Regions from separate parts of the Shewanella sp. SW1 genome, predicted to be linked through region 1. Evidence: riboswitches for the same ligand, from Rfam matches in the RefSeq annotation. Region 1 holds a riboswitch; the other holds the start of a gene.

Region 1 (12,204 bases):
CAAAGAAGGTGTGATCACCACAGCTTCAGGTTTGCAATATCAAGTATTAACTCAGGGCGATGGCACAGTTCATCCTAAAGCCAGCGATACAGTGACAGTCCATTATCATGGCACTTTGATTGACGGTACTGTGTTTGACAGTTCGGTTGATCGCGGCGAACCCATCGCATTTCCGCTTAATCGGGTGATTAAAGGTTGGACCGAGGGCGTACAACTTATGGTTGTTGGCGATAAAATGCGGTTTTTTATTCCCAGTGAACTCGCCTACGGTAACCGTAGCACGGGCAAGATTGGTGGTGGTTCTGTGTTAATTTTTGATGTGGAACTGCTTAAGATTGATTAAATCAGTCTTCAATGAGCCTAATTGCGTCATAAAAAGCCCTGCATTATCGCAGGGCTTTTTGTCTCTATAACTCAAAGAATATTAGTATGTTGGATGATTAAGGACAGCTTGCTGCGCCAATATCAACCCATACCGCCGCAACACCCGGTACATCACCTTTAGTCCAGTAACTCGCCTTCCACACACGACCGTTATAGCGAGTAGTTTGACCGCCGTTATACACCACACCCGCATCCCAACCGAGATCAACTTGGCTGAGTAGCTGCCATTGGTCTGCGGTGCGAGATGGCGTATTACCCTGCGTCCAATACTTTGCTTTCCATACCAACTGACTATGGCTCACAGTATTGCCAGTGTTATACACCACACTGGTTTGCCAAGCAGGATAGTTACCAGCATTGGGATCGGTTGCATCGCAACCACCGCCTACCACTTTTGGCGTCACAGTCAGATTCGTCGATGCACTTGCATCTAAGGCACCATCGGAAACCAGCACGCTCAAACCATAGAGGGTCGCTTCGGTAACATTGGGGCCAGTAACTACTAACGTGGCACTATTTTGCCCGGTTGCCGACACGCCTGCGGGCACAGTCCAAGCGTAGGTTAAGGCATCACCGTCTGCATCGGAGGCACTCGCTACTATACTGACGGTTTTACCCGCTTCAACTGTCGCAGTCGGAGCCAGAGTCACTACAGGTGCTTGATTAGGCGTATCAGCCTTGTTCGTCACCAGCACAGTATCGCTGGCAAATAGCCCTTCAGGATCGGTGACTTTAAGGCTAAAACCATAGGCGACATCGGTTTGGGTTGCTCCCAGTTGAATAGTCGCACTCGCCATATCCGCATTTGCGATGGCAATTGTTGGGCCAGACACTTGCGTCCAGAGATAGCTTAAGGCAGCGTTTTCAGGATCGCGCGAACCGCTACCATTGAGCGTCACATCGGCGGGACCTGTGACATTCACATCCGCGCCCGCATTGGCAATGGGCGCTTTATTCACTGGCGGAGTGGTGCCTTCACCATGGCCTAAACCTTCGTGCATGGCATTCAGAATGTCACCATTATCGGCATCAAGTTCCCACGCAAAAAGCCCACCAAGTTGATTAGAAAGCACATATTGCCCCTTGGCTTTAACTGAACGAGCATCATCGAAAGTGATTAAATCGCCAGTAGATGCCTTGAACAAAGATGGCGCCTCAGCTGTTTCGTCGTAACTGTAAGTCCAACCGCTTCCCATGTAGTCGTTCGCTATCTGACGATAATCCACCACACCAGCTTCCCAAGTACCTTTCACTTTGCCCGTTGCCGTCCCCGTGAAAGGATTATTACCACTGTAGCCATTGACACCTGTCCAGCCGCGGCCATACATAGCGGCACCGACCACAATTTTCCCTGGGGTCACACCTTGGCCTAACAGCGCATTAACGCCATTAGCTGTGGTGTAACGGGTATTGGGATCCCAACTCGCTTCATACAGATTGGTTTGATGGCCGAGTTCAGTATTAGTCCAACCACCATTAAAGTCGTAACTCATCAAGAAGATGTAATCCATGTACTGCTGAGCAGCCTGATAATCGACTTTTTGAATTTTATCGTCACCAGCGCTAATGGCTGAGGTCAGCTCATAGGTACGACCCGTTTCGGCGCTTAGTTCATCAAGCATCGCCCGCAGTTCACGCATCAGAGTCACATAGGTTTCACCGTCATTGGCATTACCTAAATTTGGGTTAGCGCCATTCCCCCCTGGAAATTCCCAGTCGATATCCACGCCATCGAAGAATTTCCATGTCTGTAGAAACTCTTTCACCGAAGCGACAAAGATATCGCGCTTGGCTTTATCACCGAAGAAAAAGAAGGGATCCGAGAGGGTCCAACCACCGACCGAAGGTAAAATCTTCAAATCTGGATGTGCTTGCTTAAGTGCCATCAATTGACCGAAGTTACCTTTGTAAGGATCTGAATGCTCACTCACTCCCGCCTGCGGTATTTGAATCGCCGCCCAAGGATCGTGAATCGCAACTTTAAAATCATCACGACCACTACAAGCACGTTGCAACGCTTCGAAACTGCCTTCGATTTCTTTCAAGCTATCATTGATGCCATCACCACCACAAATTGGGGTAAAGCCATATAAAATATGGGTTAAGTTTTGCGCAGGTATCTTATCGACCGGAAATTTACGGCCGTATACGCCCCATTCGACAAAGTAACCTCCCACCACTTTGCCTGATTTATTAGCATAGGGACGGTTGTTTTCTTTTAGGGGAGCATTGAGTGGCACTAAATGGCTGCCGTCAGTATCAGCCACGAGGATTTGTTTAGCATCACTCGCCGTACAACCATCGCTGTTACACAGTTGTACTTGCATCTGATAACGGCCGCCCTTGTTCACCTTAAAGTTAGCGATTCCCGACGCGCCAGATGGGCCTTCCCAAACCACATTGCCGTTGAGCAACACTTGGGCTTTATTGCCCACATCGCCACTCCAAAGGTTCCAACTGACGGAGACATCGGCGGCATCTTTCACCGTAACTAATTGATTGTAAGCGGTAGCCGCTTGATTCACTTCAATAATAGCGAACTTAGTTTCGCCCCAACCTAAAGTCGGTTTACCGGGCGCCGCTGCAAAAACGCTGGCACTGATGGTAGATGCCAGCGCTGATGCCACTAGCAAGGCTGATGTTGAAATTTGAGTCTTGAACATGAGATATCCCTATTGAATTTTTATATGAATCAATAAGGCAAACAAAGCGTAGACAGGAAACAGCACTCTCTTAAAACCATGCAAAACGACTGACAACTGCACGAAGAAAAACCTGTGGTATCCCCGCTATCATAGGTACAGACGAACCCTTAGACCGGAGGCTTTGCGTCCCAGTTTTTCAACTGGTTTGCCTTTTACACACAATGACAACGTTGTCATTGCAAATATCAGCATAAGCGTAAGCGCAATAAAATTGCAACAAAATATTATCAACTGTGTTATTGGCTAAAATCGTAAATAGAACTAGGCATCTGATAAGAAAGGAATTATGCAAATTAAACTATCGCTAATATTTACTTTGGATAATGAGGATTATCTGAATACTTTAAGAATAAAAAAAACAGGACTCGATATGCCAAAGGCATCATAAGTCCTGCTTTATATTTCACAATTTACGTCGCTTATGCAGCTAAACCTCAATCACTAAACATTCATGGAGCAAACCATTGTCGAGCAACATGATGATCCTTATGCGCGGGGCATTTATTATTCTTATGCGCGGGGGTAGTCCCTTGCGAGCATCACAGATAAACCGCGGCAAACCAAGGTTTCCATATCATCGACACGATTGATTTTCATCTCAGCTAAGGGCGCGCTCAATGCCATTTGCTTTAAGCTTTCGAGACAGCCTTTGTAGTAAGGAGCGCTATTCATCATACCGCCAGCAAGCCAAATTCGATTGGGATTAAATAAATTAACCGCCCATGCTAATCCCATGCCGAGATAACTGCCCGCGCGATATAAATCATCCTGAGTGGAGATTTTGCGGCTGCGCACTGAATCGCCACTGGCCAGTTGCTCTAAACTAAACTCACCAGATTCTGTCATCACGCGACAAGGCCCCAACTCCCCCGCCACGCCCGTCGCTCCCGTAAAGACTTGTCCATTAAAAGCAATAGACATACCGATCCCAGTGCCGCACATGACCAATAACTCACAGGCATATTTGGCATCACAAGTCGCTTGCATACCCGCATCGATATCGTTGCAGATAAACTTAAGCTCACCCTGGGTTTTGACTGTATCGAAGCTCAATCCATTGAGTCCAGGTAAAGATTTACAAGAAACCAAACGATTATTTTGTACCAGTCCAGGTACGGCAATCGCTAGTTGGTAATGCTGTAAATCATAATCACGTTCAAACGCCGCAATTTGATTATTTAACTCTTCAATTTTAAAACCTTCACCTGTGGGGATTTTATATTGTTCTGTATGTCCCGCGAGCTGAAGTTCGAACAGGGCTTTGGTACCGCCCACATCTATTGTTAGTATTTGCATCGCTTACTCCACTGATACATGTGCCCCACTCTGACCCCGAGTAGAGATGGCAAATGTTAGCATAGGGTCCAAATGTTAGCGATTGAATAAAACTTAAGTTGCTAATTTGTAAGGAACAAGTCCTAATTAAAACATGACCAACCTTTTATTTAATTCACTTTCCATGCTCAAAATCACATAAATAAATTAACAACAAACCCCATAACCTCAAGCGTCTTACCTGCACAAATTCACGATTGTATACAAAATCCTTTATTCGCTACCCTTGCATCTAGCGCTAGACTTGCGATAATCCGAGCCAGTTAAAACTCAAATCAACATATACCCAAGCTACCTGAAGATACGAGTTTCAGAGCGCCTAGGGTGCTTCAATTCAAGGCGTATCAATGACAGAATGTCGGCTATCTTTTGAATTGATGCAACACGGAAGTGAAGTGCCCTAGACGCTCCGTCCCGGCGGTTTTTAACGCACTTTATACTGCGTTGGTTATTTTTAACTTAGCCCACTAGGTCTGCAAATAACCGCCTTGCCTAAAGTGCGTTAAATTACCGCTGAATCCTGCATCTTCAGGTTGTTTGGGTATAAACCTACTCATCCTTAGTCGATCTTTGCCTACCGACTCGCATAGCATGCCAGTCTCAATTGGAGCCCTTATGTCACAATCAATCGCTAACCGTCTCGGTGCTATTCGTAACGAATTAACATCTGCTAATCTCGATGCTTTTATTATTCCCCGTGCCGACGAATATCTGGGCGAATATGTGCCAGCACATAACGAACGTTTGTACTGGGCAACCAACTTTACCGGTTCAGCGGGTATGGCTATTGTATTGAAAGATAAAGCCGCAATATTTACTGATGGCCGCTATACGGTTCAAGTTCGTTTGCAAGTCGATGCCACACTTTTCAGTTATGAAAGCCTAACTGATACACCACAAATTGAGTGGTTATGTGACACGTTACCAGCGGGGTCTCGCGTTGGCTTCGATGCGCGCTTACACACCTTAGCTTGGTATGAAAATGCCAAAGCAACCTTAAATAAATCCCAAATCGAATTAGTTGCAGTTGAACAAAACCCCATCGATTTGCATTGGCAGAATCGGCCAGCACCGTCGAACGCTCCTATCACTTTGTTTAGCAACGAGAGTGCTGGTAAAACCAGCCTGCAAAAACGCATTGAAATTGGTGCATTAGTAAAAAAAGCCGGTGGTGATGTCGCCTTAATCGCCGCCTTAGATTCTTTCTGCTGGCTACTCAACATTCGCGGCAATGATGTACCGCGCCTGCCCGTTGTACTCGGCAGTGCCCTGCTCCACGCCAATGGCGATATGCAGCTTTTCACCGATTTAAGCAAACTCCCAGAGGGCATTGAGGAGCATGTTGGTGCTGGCGTCAGCTTTAAAAGCGAGGCATCTCTTGCCGATACACTCGCCAGCATGCAGGACGTAAAACTACTTGCCGATCCGAATTCTGCAAACGCTTGGGCACAAAACATTGCCCGTGAGGCAGGAGCAAAATTGATAGCTGGAATCGATCCTGTCGCTTTACCTAAAGCGCAGAAAAACGCCGCAGAACTGGCCGGCATGCGTGCCTGCCATATCCGCGATGGCGTCGCCGTGAGTCGATTCCTTGCATGGCTCGATGCCGAAGTGGCAGCCAATCGTATGCACGATGAAGGCACCCTTGCGGATAAATTGGAAAGCTTTCGCCTAGAAGATGAGCGTTACCGCGAGCCAAGTTTCGACACGATTTCAGCTGCCGGTCCTAATGCAGCTATGTGCCATTACAATCACAACAATGGCACACCAGCCATGATGACAATGGACAGCATCTACTTAGTGGATTCTGGCGCTCAGTATATTGATGGCACCACAGATGTGACCCGTACCATTGCGATAGGTGAAGTGACCGATGAGCATAAAAAAATGGTTACGCTGGTGCTAAAAGGTCATATTGCCCTCGACCAAGCACGATTCCCGAAAGGCACCTCAGGCCAGCAGCTCGACGCTTTCGCCCGCCAATATTTATGGCAATATGGTTTTGATTACGATCACGGTACAGGCCATGGTGTGGGTCATTTTTTAAGTGTGCACGAAGGTCCACAGCGCATAGGTAAAAATGTCAACGGTATCGCATTGATGCCCGGCATGGTGCTTTCCAACGAGCCGGGTTACTACCGCGCTGAGAGTTTTGGCATTCGCTTAGAAAACCTCGTCGTAGTGCAACACTGTGAAGCACTTAAAGGGGCTGAGCGTGAGATGTATGAGTTCGATGCGTTGACTATGATCCCTATGGATGCGCGCCTTATTGATAAGAGCCTGTTAACGCAAGGGGAAATAGATTGGTTTAATGCTTATCATCAGCAAGTATTCAATACACTTTCTCCGTTGATGTCAGGGGATGAATTGGCTTGGTTAACTCAAGTGACTAAAGCAATTTAGCACTCCGCTGATAAGTAGCAATTTAAGTCGTTATTTTAGTCACTTACGCGCTATAAAATAGAACGCCCAAGGCAATTAGCATTGGGCGTTTTTTTAGCGCTATCAGTGTGTTTTAAAACCCACGTCTTATTTCAAAACCATGATTTCAAAACACGACTTAAAAACATGAGTCGCTAAACCATAGTAGGTTGTGCCATCGGCTGATAAGCATCATCCAGCGATGCTTTAGACAACACTTCAAAGTCCTGATGAATTGCCATAAAACAATCGACTAATTCAGGGTCGAAATGCTGACCTTTGCCTTCAATAATTAAGTCAATAGCCTCTTGATGGCTAAAGGGCCGCTTATAACATCGGGGAGAAGTCAGCGCATCATAAACATCAACTAGGGCCACTATCCTTGCCGAAAGCGGAATATCTTCACCTTTCAAACCAAGGGGATAACCACTACCATCCCACTTTTCATGGTGACCCGAAGCAATATCGCGGCCCATCTGAATAAAAGTACATTGGGGCGCATATTCCAACAAACTGCGTAGCACTTGTCCCCCGATCACGGGATGAGCTTTAATTTGCTCAAACTCCTGCGGCGTTAATTTACCCGGTTTAAGCAAAATCGCATCGGCAATACCGACTTTACCTATATCGTGCAAAATGGCCGACAAACTAATGTCTTGAATATAATCTTCGTTCAATTCTGCAGGAGGATTGGCGGCCAGTAGTCGCTGCGACGCGAGCATTTTCGAATACTGCCGCATACGTAGCAAATGCGCGCCCGTTTCGTTATCTCTGTATTCGGCGAGTTTAGCTAAGCCTAATACGGTAGCTTGGCGTGATGCTAAGGTTGAATCGAGTGCGTCAGCCAACTTACCTAATAAATAAGTGATGGTTAACGTCAACATGGCATTGGTCACGATAAAATTGACCACGACAACGGCCCAAATACCGACACTATAACCTTGGGTTTCAGGCCAATTGAGCCAATTAAAATGATAGGCAAAACCAATCAATACCAAACTTAGCCCATTCAAACACTGGGCATATAAGCTGGCTCGATTGCCTAAAAAAATACCGACTAACGGCGGGAAAATAAATAACCAGAAAAAACCAGCTCCCGAAGGGCCAATCGCAATTAAAAAACCGATGCCGATAGCAAAACCCAGCAAGCAGCCACAGCCAAAACGCGTACTATCAGCAAGCTTAGGAAAATACAGTAAAAGCAGTAAAAACAGATAAGCCAGCGTATCAAATACCACCATAAACCAGAGATCGGCGATGACGCATAAATACACACTAGTGATATATACAGGCACGCAGAGAATCGCTAGAAAGCCAAATAAACGTTCAAAGATCAAACGTCGCCAATGTGGCAGTGCCGCCGCTGTTCCCAAGGACGCTGTGGCTAATTTAGTTACACCACGCCTAAGTGATATCGCCATGGGAAGTTCCTCTTATGTAGCATTCCCGCTGTGAGCTAATGAACTAGAAGAGCAAAATCAAGATACACCGCTGAAGCAAGGAAAAATAAGCCATCTTTTGTTGCCCATTAAAGAATAGACTAAGGCCAATAAAGCGCTCCATGAATACTGCGATATCAAGCCGAATCAACGACATTAGTCCAATATCATCGAACATAATTTATATTTAAGATGAATGACAAATACCCACTCAAGACATAAAAGAATAACCCTATACAAAATACTAGAATTAACGATTTAACAGGATAAACGCTCGTTTAACATCATATTCTCACTACTTAAAAACTTTATATATTGCAATAGCTTATAAATACGACGAACGATTGATTTTCACCAGTCAACCATGAGAAACCGCTCTCCTATACCCACACAAAAATGATACTCTTATCACATAACAAGCTTACTCCGATGAGAGTCAGCACAATAAAATTCGCGCCTAACACCGCGCCCTGAACCCTAATGAACCACATCGGCCCTGAATGGACACACTAAATGAGCCAGAGTAACGCCTCAGCGAATAAAATAGTTAATACGCAGAGATCAGATCAAGAAATCCGCTTAACACCACAAGATGAACTCATTTCCACCACTGATACTCGCGGTATCATCACTTACGTCAATGCCCGCTTTGCCGAAGTATCAGGCTATAGCGATCAAGAATTAATTGGCAGTGCCCATAATATGGTGCGCCATCCGGATATGCCGAGCGCCGCCTTTAAAGAAATGTGGGAAAAACTTAAGTCAGGCCAATCTTGGCGCGGCATAGTCAAGAACCGCTGTAAGAATGGTGGCTTCTATTGGGTTGATGCCTTTGTTTCGCCCTTGTTTGAAAACGGCACTATTATCGGTTACCAATCGGTGCGCATTCAGCCTCAAGCCGCCTACGTCACGAAAGCTAATGAGATTTACCAAAGACTCAAATTAGACAAATCCATTCCTAAACCCTTAAGTTTAATGCAAAAACGTATCGTATCTGCGGTTGTAGCCTCCACAGGTTTACTGATCGCTGGCTACTTTTGGGGCTGGGGCGTAATTATCGCAGGGGCGATTCTGATGAGTTTAAACCTCGCCATTTTCTACGATGAGGCCTTTCGTATTCCCGCTAAACTGATTGAAATGCAAAACAAATATGACTCTATCAGTCGTTACATTTACTCGGGTGCAGATACCTCTTCTATCCTCGATTTCCAGCTCATCATGCTACAGGCCAAAATGAATGGCGTACTTGGGCGCACCCAAGATCAAGCCAATCAATTACATGCAATTGCCGATCAATTAGTGGTCGCGACCGAGCAAACCTATGTCAGCCTAGATCAAGAAAAAAGTCAGCTAGAACAGCTCTCTGGCGCGATGGAAGAAATGAGTTCAACCATCACAGAAGTGGCGCAGAATACACATCTCACCTCCACCAGCATCAATACCGCCTATGATCTCTGCCTTAAAAGCAGTGCCAACATGAAGGCCAACACTCAAAAAATGGAGCAACTGGCAAAGTCTGTTGCCGATGCCACCAACAATGCCCATCAATTAAATAAAGAAGCCGAGCTAGTCGCTAATGCGATGGGCGAAATTGACTCTATTGCCGAGCAAACTAATCTCCTCGCCCTCAATGCCGCGATTGAAGCTGCCCGTGCGGGTGAACAAGGTCGTGGGTTTGCCGTGGTCGCCGATGAGGTTCGCGCCCTATCGAGCCGAACCCAGCTATCGACCAACAGTATTTCTAAGAGTGTCGATAAGATGTTCACTATGCTCAACGCATGGGCCAAAGAAATGGAACAAAGCCGTCAACATGCGGAGCGTTGTGCCAGCGATATTCAACTGTCCGCCGACAATGTAAACACCATTTACCAAGAAGTGAGTGATATCCACACCTTTGCCCAACAAAATGCAGTGGCAGCCGATCAACAGCGTCAAGTGGTCAATGAGATCGCCAGTAATATTCACTCCATCACCCATGCCAGCGCCGAGAACTTAGCCGCAACCCATTTGATTGGTGATGCAGCCCATCTTCTTAAACACAATGCCGAAAAAGCCCTCGGCCTGAGGCGCACCTTCGGTTAAACATAAGTACAAGATCCAAAATACCGCAGCCTAGGTTGCGGTATTTTCTAATGTAGCGAGCTTTAATCCGTATTGTTGAGTCCATATTTTACTCAACCCTTGTATAGATCAATAAGACCTAGCCCACCTGAACCAGTGCCAAGCCTTTTATCCCCTCCTGATGAAATGATGCAGATAAAATGCCAAAACACTAAAAAGTACAGGTTTTAACCGAAATTTTTGCTATACTCCGCGCCCGCCATTTTTCTTATAAAATCTGTGTGGAAGAATGAGCCAGCCGGTACACCTCTCTCCTTTAGACGAGTGATAAAGAGGCTAGTGGCGCTTGAATGTTTGAATAAGTGAACGATAGGAATCCAAAATGAGATTTGAATCTTTTAGTTTTTCCCCCGAGATTTTGCGCGCTATCTCAGATTGCGGTTATCAACAAATGACGCCTATTCAGCAGCAAGCGATACCTGCTATCCGCCGCGGCCAAGATGTCTTAGCCAGTGCCCAAACCGGTACGGGTAAAACCGCCGCTTTCGCGCTGCCGATCCTGCAAAAGATGGTTGAAAAGCCAAGCGAAACGCTAAAGTCGAATGCCCGCGTATTGATCCTTACGCCGACCCGTGAGCTTGCAGCTCAAGTGGCTGACAACGTTACGGCTTACTGCAAATACTTAAACTTCAGTGTCTTAACCATTTACGGCGGCGTAAAGATTGAGACTCAAGCGCAAAAGCTGAAACGCGGCGCCGATGTGATTGTTGCCACCCCAGGTCGCTTACTTGAGCACCTTACCGCCTGTAACTTAAGCCTGTCGAACGTCGACTTTTTAGTGCTAGACGAAGCCGATCGCATGCTCGACATGGGCTTTAGCGCCGATATCCAAAAGATCCTTCAAGCGGTAAATAAGAAGCGTCAAAACTTGTTATTCTCGGCCACTTTCTCAAGTGCGGTGAAAAAACTCGCCAACGACATGATGGTTAAACCGCAAGTGATCAGCGTTGATAAACAAAACACTACAGCCGACACCGTTAGCCAAGTAGTTTATCCGGTTGAACAACGCCGTAAACGCGAACTGCTTTCTGAGCTTATCGGCAAGAAAAACTGGCAACAGGTATTGGTATTTACTGCGACCCGTGAAGCCGCCGATACGCTAGTCAAAGAATTAAACTTAGATGGTATCCCATCTGAAGTGGTCCACGGTGAAAAAGGCCAAGGCAGTCGTCGCCGCGCACTGCGTGAGTTTGTGGCGGGTGATGTACGGGTGCTAGTTGCCACCGAAGTCGCCGCCCGTGGTCTGGATATTCCAAGCCTTGAATACGTAGTCAACTATGACTTACCTTTCCTCGCCGAAGACTATGTACACCGTATCGGTCGTACAGGCCGTGCAGGTAAAACTGGCGTAGCCATTTCATTTGTGAGCCGCGAAGAAGAGCGCACCTTAGCCGATATCGAAAAATTGATTGGTCAACAGATTCGCCGCGTCACTGTGCCAGGTTATGAAGTTGGCAGCCGCGAATTGCTATTAAAGCAATTGCAAACCCGCCGCAGTTTTGCCAAAAAGCAACAAAGAACCGACAACGTCGGCGCTCAAGTTGCTGCTGAGAAAAACATGCAGGGCCGCCGCGTAAAAATGAAAGTTGGTCAAGCACCGAGCAAGGCCAAAAAACTTAAGTAATTATCCGTTGATTGATATTATCAGTGTTTGTCAATATTGATAAAACAGCGATTTTAAAGCGTCCATAACCGGACGCTTTTTTATACTCACTCAATAATAACCTTGGTAACCTTTATCTCACCGTATTATGTTACCCAATAACGCTTGAAGCCTTGTTTCATTTATACTATTTTCG
Region 2 (12,204 bases), on a different contig from region 1:
ACTAAACTTTTTATCGATACCAAAGGCTTTATCCAATGCGGGTAGGCGCTGGTCTTCTGGCAGTGCGGCGTAGCGTTTTAGCATGTCGAGCAATACCGCTTTATCAACGCTTGGCGCATAACGACGGTCAATACGCTCCATGCTGGCTTTTAGACGTGTCATATCACGATCTTGGAAGCCCGGTTCACGCTGCATATCTGGCAGTTGTTTCTCGTTCGCGAGGCGATATAAGCTGCGCGCCGTCGGCAACATAGTCGTGCTGCCTATGTAGCTTAAGATCATGTCACGCTCTTGATGCGTCTTGCCTTTGGCAATCAAGGCATCTAATTCCGCTAAGGTTTTACCGTATTTCGCTTCACGACTGCTGTCTTTGGCTATCCACGCCGCCAGCTTAGCTTCGAGGGCTTTACGGTCGGCCAACATGGTTGATTTGCCGTAAAACTCGATCATAGAAGTGAAGTTTTTCGCGTAATTTGCCAGACCTGCGATTTGACTCTCGTACTTAATACGCTCGTCGCTGCCCTCTGGCGCGGTTTCTTTAATGATCTCTATAAAGCGTTCACGCAGCATTTTGCCTTCGGGATAAGCCCACTCAAACTCATTTTGAACTTCAGTGGCTGTGCGATATCTGTTGGTGCGACCTGGGTAGCCTGCCACCATCACAAAATCCCCCTCACTCACGCCTTTAGCCGATACTTTTAAGAAACTTTTTGGCTCATAAGGCACGTTGTCAGCACTAAATTCTGCGGGTTTACCCGCTTTAGATACATAAGCACGGTAGAAAGAAAAATCGCCTGTGTGACGTGGCCACATCCAGTTGTCTACGTCGCCGCCGTATTTACCCACGCTCGCGGCTGGGTTATAGACTAAACGCACATCACGGATTTCCAGTTGTTTAACCAGATAATATTCGAGACCACCGTGAAAGCTATACACTTGGCAACGGTAACCATCTTCTTTTTCACATTCAGCAACTAAGGCTTTCTCTTGGCTTTCAACGCCTTGATAGAAGGCGCTACCCACTTTACCTTCAAGCCCGTTTTTAACTCGCTCAGTGACATTAGTGACATCTTCAGTCACATAGACACGTGAGCCAGGGGTCGCAGGTAATTCATCGGCGAAGGTCTTAGCTAAAAAACCATCCTGCAGCAGATTTTTCTCAGGAGTGGAGTTGTATTGAATCGCTCCATAGGCACAGTGATGGTTAGTCACGACTAGGCCCTTTGGCGATACAAATGATGCAGTGCAACCGCCGAGGCTTATCACGGCATTCATCGGGAATTCGGTGAGTTTAGAAATCGATTTTGCATCAATTTCAAGGCCTTTTGCTTTCAGCTCATCAGCCATAGCAGGCAGTTGATGGGGCTGCCACATACCTTCGTCAGCCTGTGCGCCAAAACTAGCGGCCACGGCAACTGTGAGTAACCATTTTTTCATTGTGTTAAGTCCGTTTTATGTGAATGAAGCCACGCGCAAGCTGGGCCATTTTCTCGTTTTAATAGCGTTGTTTTAATTTTAAATAACTGTGCTAAAACCCAGCATCACTCGCTTTAAAACCTAAAAAGCAAAAAGTCAGGCCGGGGCCTGACTTTATCACATGCGACACTCTCTATAACAGACTCTGAAAAACTCGCTTACAAAGCAAATACATTTAATCAAAGTTACCCTGCCGCGTTCGCTAAAAAGCCTCACCTATCGCAATGAATTAGATCCCAACAAATAGCTGGGCACCCACAATCACGGCACCTAACAAGCCAGCAATGACTAATGCAACAGATCCGCCAGACACTTGATAACCCCCAAGCTGCGACTGACGTTGACGCAGTGCCATAACAATTGGCAAGAAGATGATCATCACGACCAATGGTACGGCCGCAAATCCCAGTACCGCCACAAAGCCTTCAGGCAAATACAAGGCACACAAAACAGGCGGAATAAAGGTCAGTAACCAAGTTTGAATACGGCCGGCAAACGTTTCTTTGGCGCGAGTTAATTCGGCGATAAAGTCATATAAACTTAAGGTCACACCGAGGAATGAGGTCACTAAAGCTAAATCAGCGAATAATGAAATACATTTGCTGATCCAAGGTGTATGAGCAATATCCTGTAATGCCGTGACGAGTGAAGGTAGTGAACCTTCAAAACTATTCACCTCATATCCGCCGACGGTGCCTAAAGTCACCAATAACCACAGAACATAACAAGCAAGTGGGATAGTCGAACCGATTAACAACACCTTACGCAGTGATACCGCATCGCCATCGAGATAACGCACTAAAGTGGCGATACAGACGTGGAAACCAAACGAAGTAAACACCACGGGAATTGCCGCCATCCAATTGCTGGTCATAGACTCGGCAATCGCGCCAGTTGCCATGCTAGCAATACTGACTTCGGGCAATAAAAATAATACCACCACCACGAGCAATAGAATCATTAACGAAAATAGGAAACGTGAAACTTTATCGACCCAAGCAACACCTAGCGCCGCAAAGCCACCGAGCACCAGTGTAAATAACAACACTGCGACTTGATTATCGAGCACGATATCGAACATGTTCTTCGCTTTAAGCACTAATAACGAAGAGCCGCCGGTGAGATAAGCCGCGGTCAAGGCAAATAATAAACTCAGAAAAGAAGCACCTTGAATTATTTGACCTTTTTTACCCAGTAACTTACCCGTAATAGCATGCACGTTATCCCCCACGCCAGTGCGTAAGTTAATTTCGAGCATAAGTAATGAGGTATAGGCGGACACGCCCCAAATAACGACGAGTAACACTAAAGCAGGGATAATACCTAAAGCCGCTGTGGCTAAAGGTAACGCTAACATACCTGCGCCAATGGCCGTCCCGGCAACGATGGCGATCGAGCCTAACATTTTTGAATTCACACAATAGTCCTGTTCAATAATTAATTATTATTTTATTTGAGTAAGATTTGAACCGATAAAGCCTTGCGTCTTAAATCGAAATAAGCGACACATCACTTAAAGCATCCAATCAGATCTCGACCTAGCAGATCAATTGGCCCCAATAGCTTTTGAATGTTTCAACCCAGTAGCCATTGAGGCTAACTAAATCGATTATTGAAAAATGGCATGACTTTCAATTGTGATAGCCCAAATTAATGTACCGATATAAGCATCGATTAAATAGATAGTTTGGGACATTAACAGAGCCAAACCCAGTGGGCAAGCCAGTTGTGAACAAAGAAGGGTAGCAAACGGTACGGTAACAACTTAATAGCGCTGTGATAAACGAAAATATACAAGCCAACAAAATCGCTACCTTTGTTGAGAATATATGGGATGCAGCATTGAGCTTAAACCGAGGTAAAGCGCATCTTTCACCATCGAGAGCATGCAAAATATGGGCTTAAACACACGGATATGTTTAAGCCCAATGACACCTTTTTGAAGCTAGGTTAGCTCAAAAAGTTAATTTACAGCTCAGTCCACGCCATAGCCCAAGAAGCGCCAACAACTGGCTCAAATCCTGTGGCAGAAGCCGACCACTGCACGCAATAGCCGCTATAAGGGAATGGCTTACATTGATACACTTTGCCATTTTTAGGCTGTAACACTGTAGTACCTGCAACGTAACCTTTCACGCCTGCTGGGAATACAAAATCAGCTTCTGGTGCAGGAGCTTGATCCTTTAAGAAGAGATCAAAGTTCTGCTGAATAACATCACCTTGTTTAGGCTCAGCTTTTACCTGCAAATGATAATGCCCAGCTTTAGGCTCAACGACGTCTAACACTAAGCTAGCACTGGTATTGTTAACAGTTTGGCTCACAAAACCTGCCGCTGTGCCATCGTGGCTAAACAAATACGCTGACACTAGCATCTCAGCGTTACTGGTTACATCAAAGCTGACCTTCGCCGCACCATCGATAATTTGATAATCGTCGGCAAGTGAAGTGACTTCTAAGCTGTTGCCCGGAGCAGGAGCTAAATCAAATCCCACTTCGACACGCTCAATACCTGAGTTTTTCGCTGTAAAAATGTCGTTTTTGCCATACACAGGCTCAATCACACCCGATGCATTTTTTTGTCCCGCTTTTAACTGGGCCTGCTGGGCATTAATCGCGCTCGCTAATAGGAAAGGCCAATTTTGTTTATCACCTTGAGTCGCATCGCTAATGGTAATGACTGTTTGCTTAGCCGCTTGCTCACCATTGGCGTCAAACACCCGGGTCATCACTTTATCGCCTGCTTTTAGAGCGAGTGACGGATTGATATCCCCCACATCTTGCCATTCACTCGGCACAATAGGACCCGAGCCCAAGTTCACATCGATAGCATTGTAGAAACTATTCGTCGTATCTCCCACTTCCCACACGGCCAAGATCACTTGATAACCACTGCGACCTTCTGGCACGTAGCAGTCATGGGTCACTAACTTAGGCAGCTGTTCCATACCACCATCAACTACGCAAAAGGGTGCTAAGTCAAAGCTCGCTCGGCTCAAAGCTTGGTTTGGGTTCCAATCTTGGCGAGTTAAATAGTAACGCCAATTACGGGTGACATGGTTTGCTGTGAACTGCCAACTGAACTTATTCCAGCCCGCTTTAATATCCGTCTTTGCCCAACGGCTCGGACTTTGTTCATCCAAAGGTGAAAAAGCACCATTGCCAGCACTCGCCAATTTGCCATCAGCAGGACCTGACTCAGGAAAACCCGATGGCCCCTCAACACTTTGCGGCTCCCATTGCACCGCGCCACAATTGGCATTTTTACCTGTTTTACAGGCATATGAACGCGATTCAGGTGCCACAACATAACCGTGCGCCTGCGCAGAGATACTCACAAACGCATTCGTCGCCATTACTGCCGCGGCCAATAAACTCAATTTAGAAATAGGGGAAAAAACAGTAGGATTTGCCACTTTAATGCACTCCATTGATTGCCTATCATCCTAAACATAATGATAGGCTTAGATATAAAAGTGGTATTTGGGCAAACAACAGCATTAAACAGCAGTCGTTTATCTTTCACAGAAATCGAATTCTGCGGCAACTCCGCTATCTTAGTTCACTAAAAAATCCATTTACAACCTTAGACCGGAAGCTTTGCGTCCTAACTTTTCAATTAGTTTGCCAAATACAGTCGTTATCATTGAGTCACTACGAGTTAACAGTATGTAACTAAGTAGAAATGACTTGGCTAAATTAGCAACAAAAGACAACGTTGTCAAAAAATAATTCATTTATATTCATTAAGTTACAGAATGTGGATCGGTATTTTTCTGACACCTGTCAAACATTTATCAGCACCTACTGTTATAAACTCGTGCTTGAAACTAAATCTTACCTAGGTATAATGCCCACCTCGCTTCGGGGGAGTAGCTAACTGGATTTCGAGCCATCGTCATCTAGGGTGAACATCAACATACTTGGCAACATGCCATGGTGTTCACAGCAAATCATAGATTTGCCCAGCAAGACCTGAGCACAATGACCGCACCTAGGGGTGGACGGTTTATTGTGCTTATGTCATAACCACCCCTAAAGGATCACACTTGGAAGCCCTACTTGCCTCAACTTTTACGGTTGCTATCGCCGAAATTGGTGATAAAACTCAATTGCTTGCACTAATCCTCGCCGCAAGATTTAAAAATAAAACCGCCATTATTTTAGGTATTTTGCTGTCGACATTATTTAACCATTTTGCCGCAGCTTGGATTGGCCAATGGGCGATTAACTGGGTAAGCCCTGATCTTGCACGTTATTTAGTGGCTGCGTCATTCTTTGCGATCGCTCTTTGGGTGTTAATCCCCGATAAAGTCGATGCAGAAGAGAGCCGTTTCTATAAAATGGGCCCCTTTCTCGCCACCTTTATCCTGTTTTTTATCGCCGAAATGGGGGATAAAACGCAAATCGCCACTGTGGTATTAGCTGCAAAATACGATTCATTAACTATGGTGGTTGCTGGCACAACCTTAGGCATGCTGCTTGCTAACGTACCCGTAGTGATCGCAGGCCACTTCAGCGCCGAAAAATTGCCTATGTTGTGGATACACCGTGGCTGCGCCGTATTGTTCGCACTACTGGGTGTCGCGACCCTGTTCTTCTAAGAATCGAGGCAGGGGTTTTGCTGCAGAATAAAATTTCTTCACGCAATATTTTATTCTTTTAAACCTAACCGTTTTGCAAGTCGGTGCAAATTACCTGTATCGATTTGCAATATTCTTGCACACGCAGCCCAATTTTGTTGATTCGCGGCTAAAACTTGGCGAATAAGTTGACGCTGATATCTCTCAGTCGCAGCCTTAAGCCCCAGCATAACACTGGAATTATCTTGCGATTGTCCCTCACGACAGGCCGACTCAGACCTAAATGCTAATTCACTGGCTGGCGTTGCAGCATCTGATGGCCTATCTTCGTCGACTGTTCTGTGTGCTTGATTCATCAAAGAATCGAGCTGAAAATGTTTATTACTTAAGCTGATGTAAGTCGTTTTTAGCTCGGCTTTCGCCAACACCGCAGCCCTGTGTATCGCATGCTCTAGCTCACGCACATTACCCGGCCATGTGTATTGCTCTAATAACTGCTGCGCTGCGGGTGTGATATTGATATGGGTGAGTCCTAACTTCGCTTTACAACGTTCAAGAAAAAAACCTGTCAGCATAACAATATCTTGCCCACGCTCTCTTAATGGTGCTACGTGGATAGGAAATACGCTCAACCTATGGTAAAGATCGAAACGAAAACGCCCTTCCGTTGCCTCTTGGTGCAAAATTCGATTAGTAGCGGCAATAATCCGAGTATTAACCTTTAGGCTCTTATCACTGCCCACTCGCTGTAATTCACCGTATTGTAAAACCCTCAATAACTTAGCTTGCAGCCCCAAGGGAAGCTCCCCGATTTCATCTAAAAACAAGGTCCCCTTGTCAGCGAGTTCAAACTTGCCTTGCCTATGACTGATTGCCCCCGTAAATGCCCCTTTTACATGCCCAAATAACTCGCTTTCGGCGACGGACTCCGGCAATGCAGCGCAGTTCAAATAGATAAGTGATTTATCGGCTCTGGTCGATTGATTATGTATCGCCGCGGCTACTAACTCCTTACCCACGCCAGTTTCGCCAGTAATTAATACCGATAAATCAGTGCCTGCCACGGCACTTATCTGCTGCTTTAGCGATTGGATCTGTGTGGATTGCCCTATGATCTCCTGCTGACTAGCAGGACGATTGAGCACCTCAGTTCCATTGGAAACTTCAACAACTTGGGATTCTAGCTGTTGCATCAATAACGCAGTATTAAGACTGGCTGCGGCCAGTGCGCTGATCACACGCAACTCGCTATCACTAAAACCATCAAACTGATGAGGGTTGAAACCATCAATGGTGAGCGCCCCAATTAAGCGATCGTTCGCGATTAGTGGTAAACCAATGCAAGCATGTACATGTAAGTTCGCACTATGATGTGGAATTAAACCATCATACGGATCGGGAAGTTCACTGTCGGCCGGGAAACGAACCACATCGCCAGCACGGGCGATAGCCTCTAATCTCGGATGTTCACTAATTTGAAAGCGCCGCCCTAACACTTCGGCAAAGAGCCCATCTATCGCCAAGGGGACAAATTGCTGCTCCCGAAATGCCAATAATGCCGCAGCATCACAATTGACACGCCGCCTGACCACTGCCAACAAACGCTCAAATCTGTCTTGCGTCGACACGCCGACAGTTAAATCTAAGGCTAACTGAGTTAAATCAGCATGGGCACTCATAGCACATCCACAGTCAAATAAAGTCATATTGACAACAGTGTAATGTCAATTTGACCAATATCAAATTGTCATTATGACACCAATAAGTGATTCCAAATGTTGAAATACGTTAATACCAATAAAAATCAACACGTTAGAATGTTGGCATAGTGAGTGCAATAAGATATTTAACTAAGTAAGCAAGATTTACGTAGCGCATTCATTATTAATTATCACAGGTGTATTTATGACTATTCATGTAAAAAACAATATCCACTGGGTGGGTCAACGCGATTGGGAAGTGCAAGATTTTCATGGTACTGAGTACAAGATAACTAAAGGCACAAGCTACAATAGCTACCTTATCCGTGAAGAAAAAACCGTGTTAATTGATACAGTTGATCATCGGTTTAGCCAGCAATTCTTACAAAATCTTGAAGCTGAAATTAATCTAACCGACATAGACTATATTGTGATGAACCATGCAGAGGAAGACCACTCAGGCGCCCTGACTGCATTAATGGCCAAAATTCCTAACACTCCAATTTACTGCAGTGAAAATGCGGTCGACTCCATTGTAGGACATCACCACCACCCAGAATGGAATTTCATTACCGTAAAAACAGGGGATAGTTTAGCGATAGGCAATGGTAAGCAACTGATATTTATCGAAGCACCTATGTTGCATTGGCCAGATAGCATGATGACATACCTCACCGAAGATGCGGTTTTATTCAGTAACGATGCCTTTGGCCAACACTATTGCGACGAACATTTATTCAATGATGAGGTTGATCAAAATGAATTAATGGAACAATGCCTACGGTACTACTCAAACATTTTAACGCCCTTTAGCAGCCTAGTGACGGCTAAAATTCACGAAGTATTAAGCTTTAATTTACCTGTAGATATGATCGCAACTTCACATGGCATTGTGTGGCGTGATAATCCAGCCCAAATTATTCACCAATATTTAGCTTGGGCCGACGCTTATCAAGAAGACCGCATCACGATTTTCTACGACTCTATGTCCAATAATACTCGCATGATGGCCGACGGTATTGCTCAAGGTATCCATGATGTTGACCCCAATGTAGCGGTAAAAGTGTATAACGTCGCACGTCATGATAAAAACGAAATCCTTGCACAGGCATTTAGGTCAAAAGGTATTTTAGTCGGCTCATCCACCATGAATAATGTGATGATGCCTAAAATTGCCGCCATGCTTGAAGAAATCACGGGCCTGCGTTTTCGCAATAAAAAGGCGGCAGCTTTTGGTAGTTATGGCTGGAATGGCGGCGCAGTCGATAGAATTCACACTCGTTTGATGGATGCTGGTTTTGAAACCTCGGTGGGATTAAAAGTCAAATGGCGTCCCGATCGAGATGCGATGCAAGAATGCCGTCAGCACGGCCAGCGAATCGCGCGAGAATGGGCATTGCGGCCCCTTGATAGCGCTAATAGTCGCTCTATCATTAATCAAGTCATGTCAAAACCTAGCCAAGCCACCACGGCCAGTCAAACAGCTGAAAATACTGCTACTAATAACGTCCCTGTGACAGCACCGATTGCAACAAAAGCGTGCGAATTAAATGATACACAATCAATGGTTTGCACCGTTTGCCAATGGATTTACGACCCTGAAAAAGGAGAACCTAATCAAAATGTCATTGCTGGCACACCTTGGACTCAAGTGGCCGAAGACTTCCTCTGTCCCGAATGTGGCCTAGGTAAAAGCGTTTTCGCTGTCATAAAAAATGAGGTGACTAATGCCTAAGCCAATCGTCATTATCGGCAGTGGATTCGCGGCATATCAGCTAGTCAAAACACTGCGACGTTTAAACCGCGAACAACCGATTACAGTTATCACAGCCGACTCTGGTGACGAATACCATAAACCAGATTTAAGCCATGTGTTTAGCCTTAAAAAAATGGCGTCAGACCTCATAAAATTGACCGCGACTGAATTTGCACATGAACAACAAATTGATGTAATAAATCACTGTGAAGTCATAAAAATAGATAAAGTTCGTCAGGTAGTCTGTTGCCATCAAGGACGCGAAATTGCGTACAAAAAGTTAGTGCTTGCCACGGGTGCACGACCCTTTATTCCGCCTATAGATGGGGATGGCGTCGATATCATCCACACAGTTAACAGCTTAAGGGAGTATCAGGCCTGCGAAGCAGACATCCATGGTGCGAGGAGAGTACTGGTTATCGGTGCGGGTTTGGTCGGAGTTGAACTGGCAATGGACTTAGCAACTGCGGGTAAGCAAGTATTTTTGGTCGATCCACAAGCGAGCTTAATGCCGAATATGCTACCCGAAATGTTAAGCCACAAACTGACCGCTGTACTAACGCAGCATAACGTCACAGTGCAATTGCAAACCCGAGTCAGCCAACTGCAACACCAAGATGGCAGTATCTCTGTGTGCCTAGATAATGACCAGCGGTTTATTTGTGATGCGGTTATCTGTGCAGCCGGACTGATCCCTAACAGTCAACTTGCCCAGCATGCGGGGCTAGAGGTCAATAAAGGTATCGTCGTTAACGAATGCTTACAAACCAACGACGCCCATATTTATGCGCTAGGTGATTGCGCCCAAATCAACGGCCAAAATAGGGCCTATTTACAACCTGCGTTACTGAGCGCCAATGCGCTGGCGAATACATTACTGAACCAACCGACAGCAGTGAATTTTCCCGCCATGCTCATTAAAATGAAAACGCCACTGTTACCTATGCAGCTCAGCGGTATAACAGTGAATGGCGTCCATCGCTGGCAAGTCGATATTGATGCTCAAGGAAGCTGTATTAAAGCATTCGACGTGGATGAAACATTTATAGGATTTATCGTAACCGAGGATAAAATGCAGCAAGCATTTGGATTGTTAAAGCAGCTAAATAGCCCTAACGCGGCACTCATCGCGGCCTAAGAGCACATTAACGAGAATGTTAATATTATTGTCGCTGATAATAAAAACTGAGTAGAGGCTTTCTACTCAGTTTTATCGTTTCTACTATTATTCAAACATTCGCAACAGCAATAGTTTAAAGACCTAATGCCAGTTTAATACGTTGTCCGTAATCCGCATCGGCTTGAGTAAAATGCGCCACCATACGTTGCTGCACATCTAAACTCGCTTGACTTAATGAACCCGAAATTGTTGCCACTAGGCGCGCTTTCTCAGCTTCAGAGAAGATGCAATACAAATTACCCGCTTGGGTATAATCGTCTTGGTTATAACGACTGTAACGCGCAGCTTCACCTTCTAAACGCAATGGTGGTTCACTAAAGTTTACTGGCTCAACCAAGGCATCAGCAGTGCTGTTCGGGCCATAGTTTGCCGAAGCGTCGCCACCCGTTTGGCTGCCATGATAAGGACATTGTGTACCCGCCATCGCACCTGCACGTTGATGGTGATTTGCCTTAGCGGCATGCGGGCAGTTTACTGGCAATTGGTTGTAGTTAGCACCAATGCGGTAACGCTGCGCATCGGCATAGGCAAATAAACGCGCTTGTAACATCTTGTCTGGTGAAGCCCCGACGCCTGGGACCAAATTACTAGGTGCCAATGCCACTTGCTCAACTTCAGCAAAGTAATTTTGTGGCAAACGATTCAGTTCTAATACACCAATCTCAAGCAATGGATAGTCGCTATGCGGCCAAACCTTAGTTAAATCAAATGGATTGATATGGTAAGTATTGGCATCCGCCTCAGGCATAATCTGCACATTAACCGTCCAACGCGGGAAGTTACCATCAGTAATAGCAACCACCATATCGCGCTGCGATGAATCGGGATCAATCCCTTTTAATTTATCAGCCTGTTCATTGGTTAAGTTGACCACGCCTTGCTGCGATTTAAAATGGAACTTCACCCAGAAACGCTCGCCCTTGGCATTCCACAGCGAGAAAGTGTGTGAACCATAACCGTGCATTTGACGGTAGTTCGCCGGAATACCACGATCCGACATCAAAATGGTCACTTGATGCATAGCTTCAGGGTTCAATGACCAAAAGTCCCACATGGCCTGCGGATCTTTTAAGTTTGTCTTAGGATTACGCTTTTGCGTATGAATAAAGTCCGGAAACTTAATCCCATCTCGCAAGAAAAAGGTCGGCGTATTGTTACCCACGATATCGTGATTACCACGGGCAGTATAAAAACGTAAACCAAAGCCACGTGGATCGCGCTCTGCGTCGGCAGAACCCATTTCTCCACCTACGGTTGAGAAACGAATAAAGGTTTCGGTTTGCTTACCAACACCATTGAAATGGTCAGCAATGGTGTAATCGCTTAAATCTTTAGTCAGCGTAAATGTGCCGTAAACCCCAGTACCTTTGGCATGCACGATACGCTCAGGAATACGCTCACGGTTGAAATGGGCTAACTTTTCAATTAAATGCCAATCTTGTAATAGCAGAGGACCACGTTCACCCGCCGACAGTGAGTTTTGATCGTCGGCCACTGGGGCGCCATTTTGG

The links. A riboswitch is a leader RNA that binds a small molecule or an ion and turns the genes downstream of it on or off. The one in region 1 is predicted to bind cyclic di-GMP.
Region 2: another riboswitch for cyclic di-GMP. It lies ahead of gbpA (N-acetylglucosamine-binding protein GbpA); the one in region 1 lies ahead of L5M71_RS21320 (glycosyl hydrolase family 18 protein).

The regions. Positions count from the first base shown of each region.
Region 1 is NZ_JAKKSG010000031.1:25,226-37,429, reverse strand. Features, by position in the region: gene L5M71_RS21325 (FKBP-type peptidyl-prolyl cis-trans isomerase) at 1-343, shown strand, start outside; gene L5M71_RS21320 (glycosyl hydrolase family 18 protein) at 441-3,047, opposite strand; cyclic di-GMP riboswitch class I at 3,161-3,249, opposite strand; gene L5M71_RS21315 (ROK family protein) at 3,600-4,385, opposite strand; gene L5M71_RS21310 (aminopeptidase P family protein) at 5,040-6,827, shown strand; gene L5M71_RS21305 (HD-GYP domain-containing protein) at 7,001-8,266, opposite strand; gene L5M71_RS21300 (methyl-accepting chemotaxis protein) at 8,798-10,366, shown strand; gene L5M71_RS21295 (DEAD/DEAH box helicase) at 10,728-12,029, shown strand; gene L5M71_RS21290 (hypothetical protein) at 12,147-12,204, opposite strand, start outside.
Region 2 is NZ_JAKKSG010000013.1:2,212-14,415, forward strand. Features, by position in the region: gene L5M71_RS12735 (S46 family peptidase) at 1-1,437, opposite strand, end outside; gene L5M71_RS12740 (aromatic amino acid transport family protein) at 1,706-2,881, opposite strand; gene gbpA (N-acetylglucosamine-binding protein GbpA) at 3,445-4,890, opposite strand; cyclic di-GMP riboswitch class I at 5,014-5,113, opposite strand; gene L5M71_RS12750 (TMEM165/GDT1 family protein) at 5,524-6,078, shown strand; gene norR (nitric oxide reductase transcriptional regulator NorR) at 6,129-7,736, opposite strand; gene norV (anaerobic nitric oxide reductase flavorubredoxin) at 7,963-9,492, shown strand; gene norW (NADH:flavorubredoxin reductase NorW) at 9,485-10,651, shown strand; gene katB (catalase KatB) at 10,767-12,204, opposite strand, start outside.